Regions from separate parts of the Zhihengliuella flava genome, predicted to be linked through region 1. Evidence: riboswitches for the same ligand, from Rfam matches in the RefSeq annotation. Region 1 holds a riboswitch; each other region holds the start of a gene.
What was found. Region 1 has a riboswitch for S-adenosylmethionine ahead of sfnG (dimethylsulfone monooxygenase SfnG). Riboswitches for the same ligand answer to the same signal wherever they lie in the genome.
Positions count from the first base shown of each region.

Region 1 (4,287 bases):
CCGCGCGACGGCGTCGTCGGCACCACGGACGTGTCCGGCTCGGCGAGGGCATAGGCCTCCTCACCCCACCCCTCAACCCGGACGACGACGGCGCCGGCGCCTTCCAGCCCGCGGCGCACCTCATCGGCGCTGAGGCGGTAGTGCCGGCGCAGGTCCGGGACCGTGGCGAGGCCGAGGGCGCGCAGCGCGGAGGCCACCAGCCCGGTGAGCATCCGCTGCTCGCTGAGCTCAGCGTTCAACAGGTGGGCGGGGATGCGGGAGGCCGGCAGGTCGAAGAGGCGTTTAATCCCGCTGCGCCGCGTGCACACGAGCTCCCCGCACCAGAGCATGAACTCCGCGGCCTTTTGCCGTTCGCTCCAGCCCCAGCTACCGCCGCGCGGGCCGCCGTCTTCGATGTCCCCAATGGTGGCCCCGCCCTCGGCGTCGGCGACGATCCGCAGGATGCTGTCCTTCAACTCTGGTGGAGGGGTGGTCCCTTTCGCGGCCATCCGGTCCCGAAAGCCGCGCCGGGAAAGCTCAAACAGGGGCCAGTCCCCCAGCGGAAACAGGCAGGCGACGTCCGTGAACGTCTCAAAGGAACGGGCAGTGGCACTGCCCCAGAGCCCGGCGTCGTACCCCTGCGCGCGGTGCCGCGCACTCAGGCGCGCGGCGACGGTCAACCGGTGGGCCTTGTCCACCCGGCTGATGCCGTCGAGTTGGATGAGGCGTTCGTTCTCCAGCACGTCGGACGCGTGCGCGGCGGGCACGGCGAAGTGGGCGTTGACGACGGCGCGGCGGGCCTCCGCTGCGGACAACTCAAGCATGGGCCCACCCTACCGACCCGCCCTCACACGACGGGCACGTCGCGGCCCGTCCGCGGCTAGGCTGGGCCCACAAGGAGGTAGGTATGCCCGAATGGATCGTGGCGTTCTCCGTCGGTGCGGCCGGCGGTCTGGCCCTGTTGATCGGCTCCGCCGCCGCGTGGTTCTTCCGGGTGCCGCAAAAGGTGGTCGCCGCGATCATGGCCTTCGGCGCCGGGGTCCTCTTGGCGGCTCTGGCCTTCGAGCTCGTCGGTGAAGCGGTGGAGACCGGGGGACTCTGGCCCACCGTGTTCGGGCTGCTCGCCGGCGCCGTCGTCTTCGTGGCCACCAACGCGCTGCTCGCGGCGCGCGGTGCCCGGCACCGCAAACGCTCCGGCGCCCAGCAACCGGCGGAACAGGACGTCCCCGGCAGCGGCACGGCGATCGCCGTCGGCGCCCTACTGGACGGGATTCCGGAGTCCCTGGTGCTCGGCCTGTCGATGGTGACGGCTGGCGCGGTGAACCCCGCAATGCTCGGCGCCGTGTTCCTCTCCAACATCCCGGAGGGCCTCTCCAGCACGGCCGGCATGAAGCGGGCGCAGCGCCCCGCCTCCTACATCTTCGGCATCTGGGCGGGCCTGACCGTGCTGTGTGGCGTGGCGTCTTTGGTGGGGTTCCTGGCGCTCGAATCCGCGCCGCCAGCGCTGGTGGCCGGCATCAACGCGATCGCCGCCGGGGCCATCTTGGCCATGATCGTCGACACCATGATCCCGGAGGCCTTCGAGGATCAGCACCTCGCCACCGGCATCGCCGCGACGGCCGGCTTCTCGGCCGCGCTGTGCCTCGACTTTCTCTAGGCCGCGCCGCGGTTCATGACGCAACCGGCGTAAACATTCCTTGCTGCGGCGTCATGTTGGCTTCACACTAGAAGAGCAACCATCCCGAGCGGCTGAGAGATCTGGCTCTACGACGCCGCAGCAACCACCCGGATTCATCCGGAAAGGTGCTACTGCCAGAAACGATGGAGAAGCTTCACGCTTTCTTGGTCCACCGGCACCGCCAGTGCCGTGGGTCATCGTTGTCCTCGGGAGCCCCATACACCCTCGCGCGGCGTGGACAACACGGCGCGCGACCGTTCGCAAGGAGCTTCGATGAGCGCTTCTATCAGCCCGGTCGCCGATCTGGAGACCCCTCTCAAATTTGCCTATTGGGTGCCCAACGTCTCCGGTGGGCTCGTCGTCTCCACGATCGAGCAGCGCACCAGTTGGGACTTCGACTACAACAAGAAGCTGGCCCAGATCGCGGAACACTCCGGTTTCGAGTACGCGCTGACGCAGACGCGCTACGCCGCCAGCTACGGTGCCGACAAGCAGCACGAGGCCACCAGCTTTTCCCTGGCCCTGCTCGGCGCCACGGAGCGGCTGAACATCATCTCCGCGGTGCACCCCGGCATGTGGCACCCGGGCGTGCTGGCCAAGTTCATCATCACCGCGGACCACATCTCCGGCGGGCGCTCCGCCGTGAACATCGTCTCCGGCTGGCTCAAGGACGAATTCACCAAGTTCGGCCTGCCGTGGCTGGAGCACGACGCACGGTATGACCGCACGCAGGAATTCATCGACATCCTCCGCGGGCTGTGGACCGAGCAGGGATTCTCCTACTCCGGCGACTACTACAACATCGATGAATTCACCCTGAACCCCGCCCCGCTGGACATCCCCGGGCGCGCGCACCCGGAGATTTTCTTCGGCGGCAACTCGACGGCCGCCCAGGCCGCCGCGGGCAAGACGGCCGACTGGTATTTCTCCAACGGCCGCTCCCTCGAGGGCTTCCAGGAGAACATCGCCGGCGTCGTGGCCGCCGCCGCGTCCGGTGCCCGCCGGGCACCCCAGCCGCCGAAGTTCGGCCTGAACGGGTTCGTCATCGCCCGCGATAGCGAGGCCGAGGCCACGGAGACGCTGCGGGAGATTATCGCCAAGGCGCACCGGCCGGCCGTCGAGGGCTTCGCCGAGGCCGTCAAGGAGGCCGGGCAGTCCACGCAGGACGGCAAGGGCATGTGGGCAGACTCGACGTTTGAGGACATGGTCCAGTACAACGACGGCTTCCGGTCCAAGCTGATCGGCACCCCGGAACAGATCGCCGAGCGCATCATCGAATTCAAGAAGATCGGCGTGAACCTCATGCTCACCTGCTACCTGCACTTCCAGGAGGAAGTCGAAGCCTTCGGCCGCGACGTGCTGCCGATCGTTCGCGAGCTGGAGGCGGACTTGGCCCGCCAGCACGGCACCGAGCTGAACACCGACCTGCTGCCTGTCACCCACTTCGAAGGAGCTACCGCCTAAATGACCGACCACCAGTTCGGGTTCCGCACCCGCGCACTGCACGCCGGCGGGACGCCGGATGCCGAGCACGGCGCCCGGGCCGTGCCGATCTTCCAGTCCACGAGCTTCGTTTTTAAGGACACGGACGACGCCGCCAACCTGTTCGCGCTGCAAAAGTACGGCAACATTTACTCGCGCATCGGGAACCCGACCGTCGCGGCCTTCGAGGAGCGCATGGCCGCTCTGGAGGGCGGCATTGGGGCGGTCGCGACGGCGTCGGGCATGTCCGCGGAGTTCGTCACCTTCGCGGCGCTCGCCCAGGCGGGCGACCACATCGTCGCTTCCTCACGCCTGTACGGGGGCACCATCACGCAGCTGGATGTGAGCCTGCGCCGCTTCGGCATCGAGACCACGTTCGTGGACTCCACGGAGGCCGCCGACTTCGCCGCCGCCATCCAGCCGAACACCAAGGCCGTGTACACCGAGGTGGTGTCCAACCCGTCCGGCACCGTGGTCGACCTGCCGGGCCTGGCCGACGTCGCGCACGCCGCCGGCGTTCCCCTCGTGGTGGACTCCACGCTCACGCCGCCGTACCTCCTGCGGCCGATCGAGCACGGCGCGGATATCGTCATTCACTCCGCCACCAAGTTCTTGGGCGGGCACGGCACCACGCTCGGCGGCGTGGTGATTGAGTCCGGGCGTTTCAACTGGGGCAACGGCAACTTCCCCACCATGACGGAGCCGGTGCCGAGCTACGGCAACGTTTCCTGGTGGGCGAACTTCGGCGAGTACGGCTTCCTGACCAAGCTACGCAGCGAGCAGCTGCGCGACTTCGGCCCCTCGCTCCCGGCCCAGTCCGCGTTCCAGCTGTTGCAGGGCGTGGAGACGCTGGCCCAGCGCATGGAAGAACACGTCTCCAATGCGCGCCGGGTGGCCGAATGGCTGGAGGCGGATCCGCGCGTCAGCTACGTCAACTACGCGGGGCTTGCGTCCCACCCACAGTACGAACGGGCGCAGGCTCTGTTCCCGCGGGGCATCAGCTCGGTCTTCAGCTTCGGTGTCCAGGGCGGACGCGCAGCGGGGGCGACGTTCATTGAGTCGCTCCAGTTGGCCAGCCACCTAGCCAATATTGGCGACGCGCGCACGCTGGTGCTGCACCCGGCCTCCACCACCCACCAGCAGCTCAC
Region 1 covers NZ_JADOTZ010000001.1:1,873,392-1,877,678, reverse strand. Annotated here, with positions in the region: gene IW252_RS08720 (DNA glycosylase AlkZ-like family protein) at 1-803, opposite strand, end outside; gene IW252_RS08715 (ZIP family metal transporter) at 887-1,636, shown strand; SAM riboswitch class I at 1,713-1,807, shown strand; gene sfnG (dimethylsulfone monooxygenase SfnG) at 1,931-3,121, shown strand; gene IW252_RS08705 (O-acetylhomoserine aminocarboxypropyltransferase/cysteine synthase family protein) at 3,122-4,287, shown strand, end outside.

Region 2 (4,287 bases), 240 kb from region 1:
CTTCTACGAGGGGAAGCTCATCACCTACCCATCGGCGCAGGAGGACGGCCCGGACGTCGGCGTCGAGTTCTTCCTGGCCGACGGCATGTATCGCCGAGGCGGCGGTGCGGACAACCCGCGCGAGGCGAAGGTCGTCGCCCAGCGGGTGATCCACCACTATCGGACCAGACCAGGGGCCTCGCTCGGCGTGGTCACGTTCTCCGTGGCGCAGGCCTCGGCCGTGACAGCGGCCGTCGACGAGCTCCGGGCGTCGCACCGCGACCTCGATGAGCACTTCGACACGAGCGACCGACTCGACGGCTTCTTCGTCCGCTCGCTCGAGTCGGTGCAGGGCGATGAGCGCGACGTGATCCTGTTCTCGGTCGGCTACGGCCCCGACGAGGCGGGGAAGGTCTCGACGAACTTCGGCGTGCTCAACAAGGAGAAGGGCTGGCGGCGACTGAACGTCGGCGTCACGCGGGCGAGACAGCGCATCGAGGTAGTCTCCTCGATGGAGGCGCACGACATCCCCGCCTCCCAGAACGAGAACGTCGAGGCCCTTCGGGCGTACCTGGACTTCGCGAAGCGCGGCATCGAGGTGCTCGGGACACAGTCCTCGGCGACGGGGCTCATGCCGGAATCGCCCTTCGAGGAGTCGGTGATCCGCACGATCGAGTCGTGGGGCTACAAGGTGGAGCCCCAGGTGGGCGCCGCGGGCTTCCGCATCGACCTCGCAGTTCGGCACCCCGCGAAGTCCGGCGTGTTCGCAATCGGGGTCGAGTGCGACGGGTACCAGTACCACTCGTCGCCCACCGCGCGCGACCGCGACCGCCTGCGCGATCAGGTGCTCGAAGGGCTGGGCTGGACCCTGCACCGGATCTGGGGCACGTCCTGGTACCGCGACAAGGCCTCGGAGGAGCAGCGCCTCCGGGCCGCAATCGAGGACGCCATCGCCGGCAGGACCTCGGCGATGAGGCGGAGCCGTCCCGAGCTCGTGCGCCCCGACGTCGAAACGGTGCCCGCGCAGTCGGAGGCGTCCCACGACTGGGTCGTGCGCTACAAGGAGGCGGCGGAGCAGGACCTTCCGCTCTGGGCCGACGCGGGCGAGCCCGGGAGTCACGTGTACCTGGTCGAGCCACTGCACAACCTCGCGAGGGCTGAAGGCCCAATCCACATGGCGCTGGTGTTCGAGCGGATCAGGGACTGGTGGCACATCGGCAGAATCTCCCAGAGGATGAAGGAGAACATCGACCTGGCGATCGAGATGGCCGATGTTGTGCGCGACGGCGACTTTATCGACGTCCCGGGCCGACCGGTCACGAAGGTCCGGAGCAACGGCAATCAACGCAAGCCGGAGCAGGTTCATGTCGACGAGTTCGCGAGGGCCGTCGAGCTCCTCGTCCAAGACGTCGGCGGGGCCTCCCGCTCGGAGGTCGCGGTGCAAATTGCGAGGCTCTACGGCTGGAACAGGAACGGCTCGATCCTCGATGCGCGCCTGAACCAGGCGATCGACCGAGCTGTCGAGAGTGGCCGGGTGGTGGACCAGGACGGCAGGCTCTCGACGGCACCCTGAGCTGCGAGAGGTCGGAGCGTGAGCAGAGCACCTGTGGCAGGTGCTCTTTCGTCGCGTCGAGCACCAGCAGCGCGGAAGGTGGCTCGACGCGGGTGCTGGCTTCGCCGGAGAAAAGATTGATCGCCTCCAGCACGGTGGCGCCGGGGGTGAGGGTCTCGAGGCGGTCGCCAGTCTCGGCGAAGCCGAGCACCGCCCTGATGGTGGCGGTCTCGACAAGGCCGTGCTCGATGATGCTGGGCGCGAAGTGCCTGGCGACGGCGTTGGTGGTAATGAGGCGGTAGCCGTCGTCAGTGCGCACCGGCGCCTGAGAGAAGCTCTGCTCGACGACCAGAGAGAGGAACACGCCGATGCCGTCGTCGAGCTCGAGTACCTGGGGGCGTCCGTAGCCCTCGAGGGCATCGACCAGCTTCGGCGGCCTCAGGAGGTTGTCGCGGATCTTCTCGATGCTGAGCACGGTGTCCATGTGCGGGTCCGCGATGGGCTTCCCGCCCATGCGCTTGCTGTGCGCGATCGCGTTCCGCAGCTTCGCATACTGGCGGAGCACGTCCTTCTGCCGCTGGAGCAGAGTGTCGGAGCCCGAGAGCAGCTCGTCGAACGGCACCCAATCGTCATGCCTCTCACGACGCCTCTACTGCCGACGCCTCTACTGCCGGGCGAGCTGATCCTCGATTTCGGAGAAGGCATTGAGGAACCTCTCGGCGTCGGTATCGGCCATGGCACAGCTCCTGATCGGTCGGCTCGGGAATCAGACGGTGATCCGTAGCCTAGTGGGCGGGCGGCGTCAGCGCCTTCAAGTATAGTCGTCACCACGTTCAAGAGTCGTGACGCAAAGTACCTGGCTGGTCACGCGACAACCCGAATCCATCGATTCCCGGGTGTCCCAGGGGAAGAACGGGCTCACGAGATCTCGTGATGCAAGATTCGATGGGGCTCTGCCCCGGAGAGGGGCATCCACCATGTCCGACATCAAGTACGTTAACCCCCGCCGCGACGGCTGGTGGGGCGAGCTCGACCTGAGCTACCACCGCATTCCGGTGACTACCCGGCATGAGTTGGAAGTCGAGCAGGCCGCGCTCGCGGTGCTGGCGGCCCATCCACCTGTCGGCTTCGCCGGTAACCTTGAGGGCGTCACGCTCACCGCTGCACAGCTCAAAGCACTGGTCGAGCGAGCCGTCGCGGATGCCGAGCAGAAAACGGAGCGCCAGCGTGAGGCGGACGCCGAGGAGCGGCGCAGGCTCGGCTGGATGAGGATCGAGGAGGCGCTCTCTGCGCCTGACGCCGATCAGGTGGTCGTAGAGGGCCGCTGGGCGGGGCACACACGATGCGAGGCGACCGCGTGGTGCTGGAACCTGTTCCAGTACGAGCCACACGGCTTCGTGCACCCCGGCTCGCAGGTGCGCCACGAGGCGATGCAGAAGCTGCAGGCCGGCGGACTGCCCGAAGTCTTCGGCTATCCCGAGCGCGCTCGGGAGCTCGTAGCCCGCGGACTGACGCCTCGCGAGTACCGGCGGCACAAAGAGGCTCTGGGCGCGAACACATTCACGGATGCCGACGTGAGGCACGGCTGACGGTGGATGTCGGTGGTCCGAGGGATACTCGGATCACCGCTCACCGAGCACGGAGGACCTCATGGAAGCACTGGCAATTATCGGCACCGGCATCTTGATCCTCATCGTCGCAAAGATGCTGCGCAAGAAGCCGCCGCCGCAGGTGCACGACGCCGGAAGGTCGTCGCAGCAGAGATCAGGCGCGAACCCAGACCCGAATTGGGAGGACCACGTCAACCACCATCACCCAGGCATCGGGCTGGAGCTCGCAGTTGGCATCGGGGCCGGCGCACTGATCAGCAGGAGCAGGGACGCCGGCGAAGAGGCTGAGCTGGGGTCGCTGGTCGAGGCGGATGAGTTTGAACATGAGAGGGGCTACTACGAGGACGCAGACCCTGGGTGGGAGGACTACGCCAATCATCACCACTGAGTCAGCACCGCGGAGCCAGCACGTCTGAACCGGTGCCGATACTCTCGACGCGATCCTCAAAGGTCCCTCCAAGCCGGAATTGCACCCCAGGAACCCGACCGACAGGACTGAACACATGAACTGCCACCACTGTCCTGAGGTACCACACTGTTCTTCTGAATGAACGTCGATTACGAGAACACACCGACTTTTCTCATCGATGCCTCCGTCTTCCCTGGGTCGAGCGGGAGCCCGGTGTTCCTCGTCCCAAGACCGTCTGCACCTGACAAGTACGGGAACATCACGATCGGCGGCCCCGCGAAGCCTCCGATGCTCCTAGGCATCGTCGCCGCCGTCCACCAACGACAAGTGCCGGTTATGCTTGCGTCGGCGGCTTCCGGGATTCCCGTGGTCAGCGATCTAATCGACTTGGGGATCGTCTACAAGGCAAGCGCCATCCATGACCTCGCCCGGCAGCTAATGGCAGAGGAGACGCGGTCAGCTCGCAGTGCGTGACGCTGTCCGCTCTATCCGCTTCCGCATCGCTTTCATCCAGGGTCCGGCCAACCGCCGTCCCGTCTTAGCACTTTTTCTAGCACTTCTGACAAAAACGGCCCCTGGCCTGAGATATAAAATCCCAGGTCAGGGGCCATTTCATTCGCGTGCGCGAGGGGGGACTTGAACCCCCACGATCTTGCGATCACTGGCACCTGAAGCCAGCGCGTCTGCCAATTCCGCCACTCGCGCATATGTAGTTGTCATCCGACGCGCCCGCGCCG
Region 2 covers NZ_JADOTZ010000001.1:1,630,129-1,634,415, reverse strand. Annotated here, with positions in the region: gene IW252_RS07565 (DUF4011 domain-containing protein) at 1-1,552, shown strand, start outside; gene IW252_RS07560 (hypothetical protein) at 1,593-2,315, shown strand; SAM riboswitch class IV at 2,363-2,479, shown strand; gene IW252_RS07555 (hypothetical protein) at 2,509-3,120, shown strand; gene IW252_RS07550 (hypothetical protein) at 3,182-3,529, shown strand; gene IW252_RS07545 (hypothetical protein) at 3,689-4,024, shown strand; tRNA gene IW252_RS07540 (tRNA-Leu) at 4,172-4,255, opposite strand.
Region 2: linked by a shared signal. The riboswitch ahead of IW252_RS07555 (hypothetical protein) and the one ahead of sfnG (dimethylsulfone monooxygenase SfnG) in region 1 are both predicted to bind S-adenosylmethionine.

Region 3 (4,287 bases), 310 kb from region 1:
CTGGACGTTGTCCGCAACGATGGCGGGACCATCGAAAACGTTGACATCTGGGGCCGCCGTCGTCTGGCCTACGAGATCCAGAAGAAGTCCGAGGCGATCTACGCCGTGGTCAACTTCACCGCCACCCCGGCAACCTCTGCCGAGCTTGATCGCCAGCTGTCTCTGAATGAGACGATCCTGCGCACCAAGATCATCCGCCCGGAGGATCAGAAGGTTTCCGCCAAGTAATTCCCCTGCGGGAATTGCTCGAGTAATCGAACGAACCGACACGTCAGGAGACAGTCATGGCAGGCGAGACAGTCATTACGGTCATCGGTAATCTCACCGGTGACCCGGAATTGCGTTTCACCCCGTCGGGCGCTGCGGTGGCCAACTTCACCATCGCTTCCACCCCGCGGACGTTCGACCGCCAGACCAACGAGTGGAAGGACGGCGAAACGCTGTTCCTGCGCTCCTCGGTGTGGCGCGACGCTGCCGAGAATGTCGCCGAGACGCTGACCAAGGGCATGCGTGTTGTGGCCCAAGGTCGGCTCAAGTCGCGTTCGTTCGACACCAAGGAAGGCGAACGGCGCACCGTCATGGAGCTGGATGTCGACGAGATCGGCCCCTCCCTGCGTTACGCCTCCGCTAAGGTCACCCGCACCCAGCGCAATGGCGGTGGAGGCAATCAGGGTGGCTTCGGCGGCGGTGCTCCCGCAGGCGGCTTCGGCGGCGGAAATGCCGGTTTTGGCGGCGGCAACGCCGCACCGCAGCAGCAGTCCGGCGGCAACGCCGGTGGCGGCTGGGGCGCCCCGGCCGACGATCCCTGGTCCACTCCCTCCACCGGTGGTAACAACGGTGGCGGTTGGGGCGCTGGGAACGACGAACCGCCTTTCTAAACCTATTTCTATTCACCATCCCGCAGAACACTCTGCGGGCTCCACACACTAAGGAGCTCCACGATGGCTAAGGCTGATATTCGCAAGCCCAAACCAAAGTCCAACCCCTTGAAGGCCGCTGACATCACTGTCATCGACTACAAGGACGTCGCCCTGCTGCGTAAGTTCATCTCTGATCGCGGCAAGATCCGTGCTCGTCGCGTGACCGGCGTGTCCGTGCAGGAGCAGCGCAAGATTGCGCAGGCCATCAAGAACGCCCGTGAGGTGGCCCTGCTGCCTTACTCCGGCGCTGGCCGCGGCTAAGGGAAGGGGACAACAACTATGGCTAAGCTCATTCTGACCCACGAAGTGACCGGTCTCGGTACCGCTGGCGACATCGTCGAGGTGAAGAACGGTTACGCACGTAACTACCTTCTGCCGCGCGGCTTCGCCGTGACCTGGAGCAAGGGTGGCGAGAAGCAGGTCGAGTCCATCAAGGCCGCCCGCGCTGCCCGCGCCGTTGCCTCGCTGGAAGAGGCCAAGGCGGTTGCCGCCAAGCTGGCTTCCAAGCCGGTCAAGGTGCAGGTGAAGACGGGCGACTCCGGTCGTCTGTTCGGCACCGTCAAGGGCGCCGACGTCGCGCAGGCCGTTGAGGCCGCGGGGCTCGGCTCCATCGACAAGCGCATGGTCGAGCTGCCGGAGCACATCAAGGCCACCGGCAACTACGAGGCCACCGTGCGTCTGCACGAGGACGTTTCCGCAACCATCGCGCTGCAGGTCGTCCCGGCTGCCAAGAAGAAGTAACTGGCCGCGGCGATAGCCGCTCCCGGACTTCGGCCGTGAGGCCCCGCCCCGAGTGGGTGGGGCCTCACGCGTTTAACGGACGACGACGGCGCGCCCCTCGGCGTTGGTGGCCCCTGGGGCGGTGGCAACCTTGCGAAATATTGCGGCCCGCCTTGGCCACGGTGCGCCACGGACCGTAACGTGGGGACTGAATCAAGAGATTCAACGTAAAGCCCTGGCTCGTTGAACGGCAACCCTCTCCTCGGTAGTGGGGTGCTCCAGGTGACGATTCGGCCCACCGGAAAACCGGTCGGGCAAGTACCGCACGACAGGTGGTGAGCATGACTGCGCACGCGTCCGTTCTTTCCGATGATCTTTCCCCGCTGGCCCTTCGGCACGCTTTTGCCCAGCACCCCTCCGGTATTGCCGCGCTCTGTGCCGTGATCGACGGCCGACCGCAGGGGATCGTGGCCTCCTCCTTCACCGTGGGGGTGTCCCTAGACCCGCCACTGGTGATGTTCGCCGTCCAAAAGACGTCGCGGACCTGGCCGATCGTCAGCGAAGCCAGCCGAATTGGCGTGTCCATCCTCGCGAGCGAGCATCAGGGGGTCTGCCAGCAGATCGCCTCGCGGGACGGGGATCGCTTTGCTGGGCTCGCCCTCGAGACCAACGACGCCGGGTCCCTGTTCCTCCGCGACGCCTCCCTCTGGTTGGAGACCAGCGTTGAGCAGCAGATCGAGGCGGGGGATCACTACGTGGTGCTCTTGCGGGTGCACGGGCACTCCACACACCCCAGCCAGGCGCGGCCCTTGTTGTTCCACAACTCGGGCTTTACCACCCTGGCCGAGCCGGCGTTCGCCCACTAAATCAGTGGCCCCGCGGCCGGTCAGTCGCGTCGGGCGCGCTCCGTGGTTCCGCTATCAGGGTCCGGGCGGTGCATCGCGTCCATGACGTGACGGTAGCTCTCCACGAGGTACCGGCGCAGCGCGTCGGGGTCGATGTCCGCCAGCTTGTTCACGTAAAGGCAGGCCGTACTGCGCTTGTACTTTCCGAGGTCCGCAAGGGCTGCAGCGGATTCTTCCGTGTCGTTAATCGCGTAGATCACGAGGTGAGCCTTGCGCGGGGAGAACCCGAGGGCCGGGGCGTCGCCTTCGTGGCCTGACGCGTAGCGGTAGTGATAGCTGCCGAATCCGATGATGGACGGCCCCCACATCTGAGCGGGGTGGCCGCTGATCTCCTCCAGGAGCTCCACGAGCACGGAGGCGTCCTCGCGGCGCCGCGCGTTCTCGACGGACGCGATGAACTCGCGGGGGTCGACGTCGGTCGGCTGCATGACCGGTGCCGCTGCGCGCTTCACCACCGGGGAGACCCCGTGAGGCGCTTGACGATGGGTTCGCCGAGGGGCGGTGCCGTGGGGTCCTGCGGAATTCCGTTCTCCGCCGGCGGTGAGGTGGGGTCCTGCGGTGTCGCGGAGGGAGTCGCGGAGGACGAGTGCGGCAAGCGCTGCTGGCTCTCTTGACGAATCTGCTCCGCGCGCTGCTCGTCCTGCCGCCGCTGCTCCTCGACTTGGCGATTCAGCTGCTGAATGTACTGTTCCTCTTCGCTGAGCCCGGAGTGGGGCCGGGAGCTAAAGATCCACCACAGTCCGGCGACAATCGCCGCGACGACGAGGAGGAAGATCAGTGCCTCCGTGACCGAAATACCGAACACTTGGTGCCTCCTAGTCCCGCGTGACGAAGCCGCACCGAGCCGATCCGCGCGGTGCCTAGTGACTAATCTACGGCGCTTGTCCCCGGAGCGCATCACCCTTGAGGAGCATGTGCGCGGGGTTCGGGCGTGTCTGTGGGTAACCCGGGCCAAGCTGTGGATAAGTGGGGCTGGTTTTCAACACCCGGGTGTCCTCTCCGGGCCTTCAACCCTCAGTGAAGGCTGAAGGTTGGGGACAAAAATGTGTGAATCCACACCTGTACACACATGAAAGTACTAGTCAGAATGTATTTAGGAGAGAAAATAATCCGCTGTCCACAGGGTCGTCCCCACGCTGTGCACAGGTTGGGCGCGTTTACCCACAGCCCCTGTGGATAACTCCCTTGGCGTGGGGGCTGAGGGGGCCTACAGTTCAAGCAGCCTCGCGCGCGAACGCGTACCTATTTTGTGCCCTGCCGGGTGGATCATTGAGGCAAACGTCGGCGCCGGCGAAAGGACCTTTGGTGACACTGACCCACAGCGAGATCGAGGAGCACTCCGCGGACGCTGGGCGGACCCCGCCGCAGGACATCGTCGCCGAGCAGTCGGTGCTCGGCGGCATGATGCTCTCCAAAGACGCCATCGCCGATTGCGTGGAAGTCCTGCGCGGCCCGGACTTCTATCGCCCGTCCCATGAGCTGGTCTATGAGGCCATCATTGACCTCTACGGCCGTGGAGAACCCGCGGACGCGGTCACCGTCGCGGACTTGCTGACCAAGCGCGGAGACATTTCCCGCGTCGGCGGCCCCGCGTATTTGCACACCCTGATTCAGTCCGTCCCGACGGCGGCCAACGCGGGCTTCTATGCGGAGATCGTCGCCGAGCGCGCGGTGCTGCGCCGCCTCGTCGATGCCGGCACCAAGATCGTCCAGCTCGGCTACTCGCAAGACGGCGAGGTGGA
Region 3 covers NZ_JADOTZ010000001.1:1,563,440-1,567,726, reverse strand. Annotated here, with positions in the region: gene rpsF (30S ribosomal protein S6) at 1-228, shown strand, start outside; gene IW252_RS07235 (single-stranded DNA-binding protein) at 285-878, shown strand; gene rpsR (30S ribosomal protein S18) at 942-1,181, shown strand; gene rplI (50S ribosomal protein L9) at 1,200-1,661, shown strand; SAM riboswitch class IV at 1,852-1,967, shown strand; gene IW252_RS07220 (flavin reductase family protein) at 1,982-2,506, shown strand; gene IW252_RS07215 (DUF1801 domain-containing protein) at 2,527-3,000, opposite strand; gene IW252_RS07210 (hypothetical protein) at 2,994-3,350, opposite strand; gene dnaB (replicative DNA helicase) at 3,851-4,287, shown strand, end outside.
Region 3: linked by a shared signal. The riboswitch ahead of IW252_RS07220 (flavin reductase family protein) and the one ahead of sfnG (dimethylsulfone monooxygenase SfnG) in region 1 are both predicted to bind S-adenosylmethionine.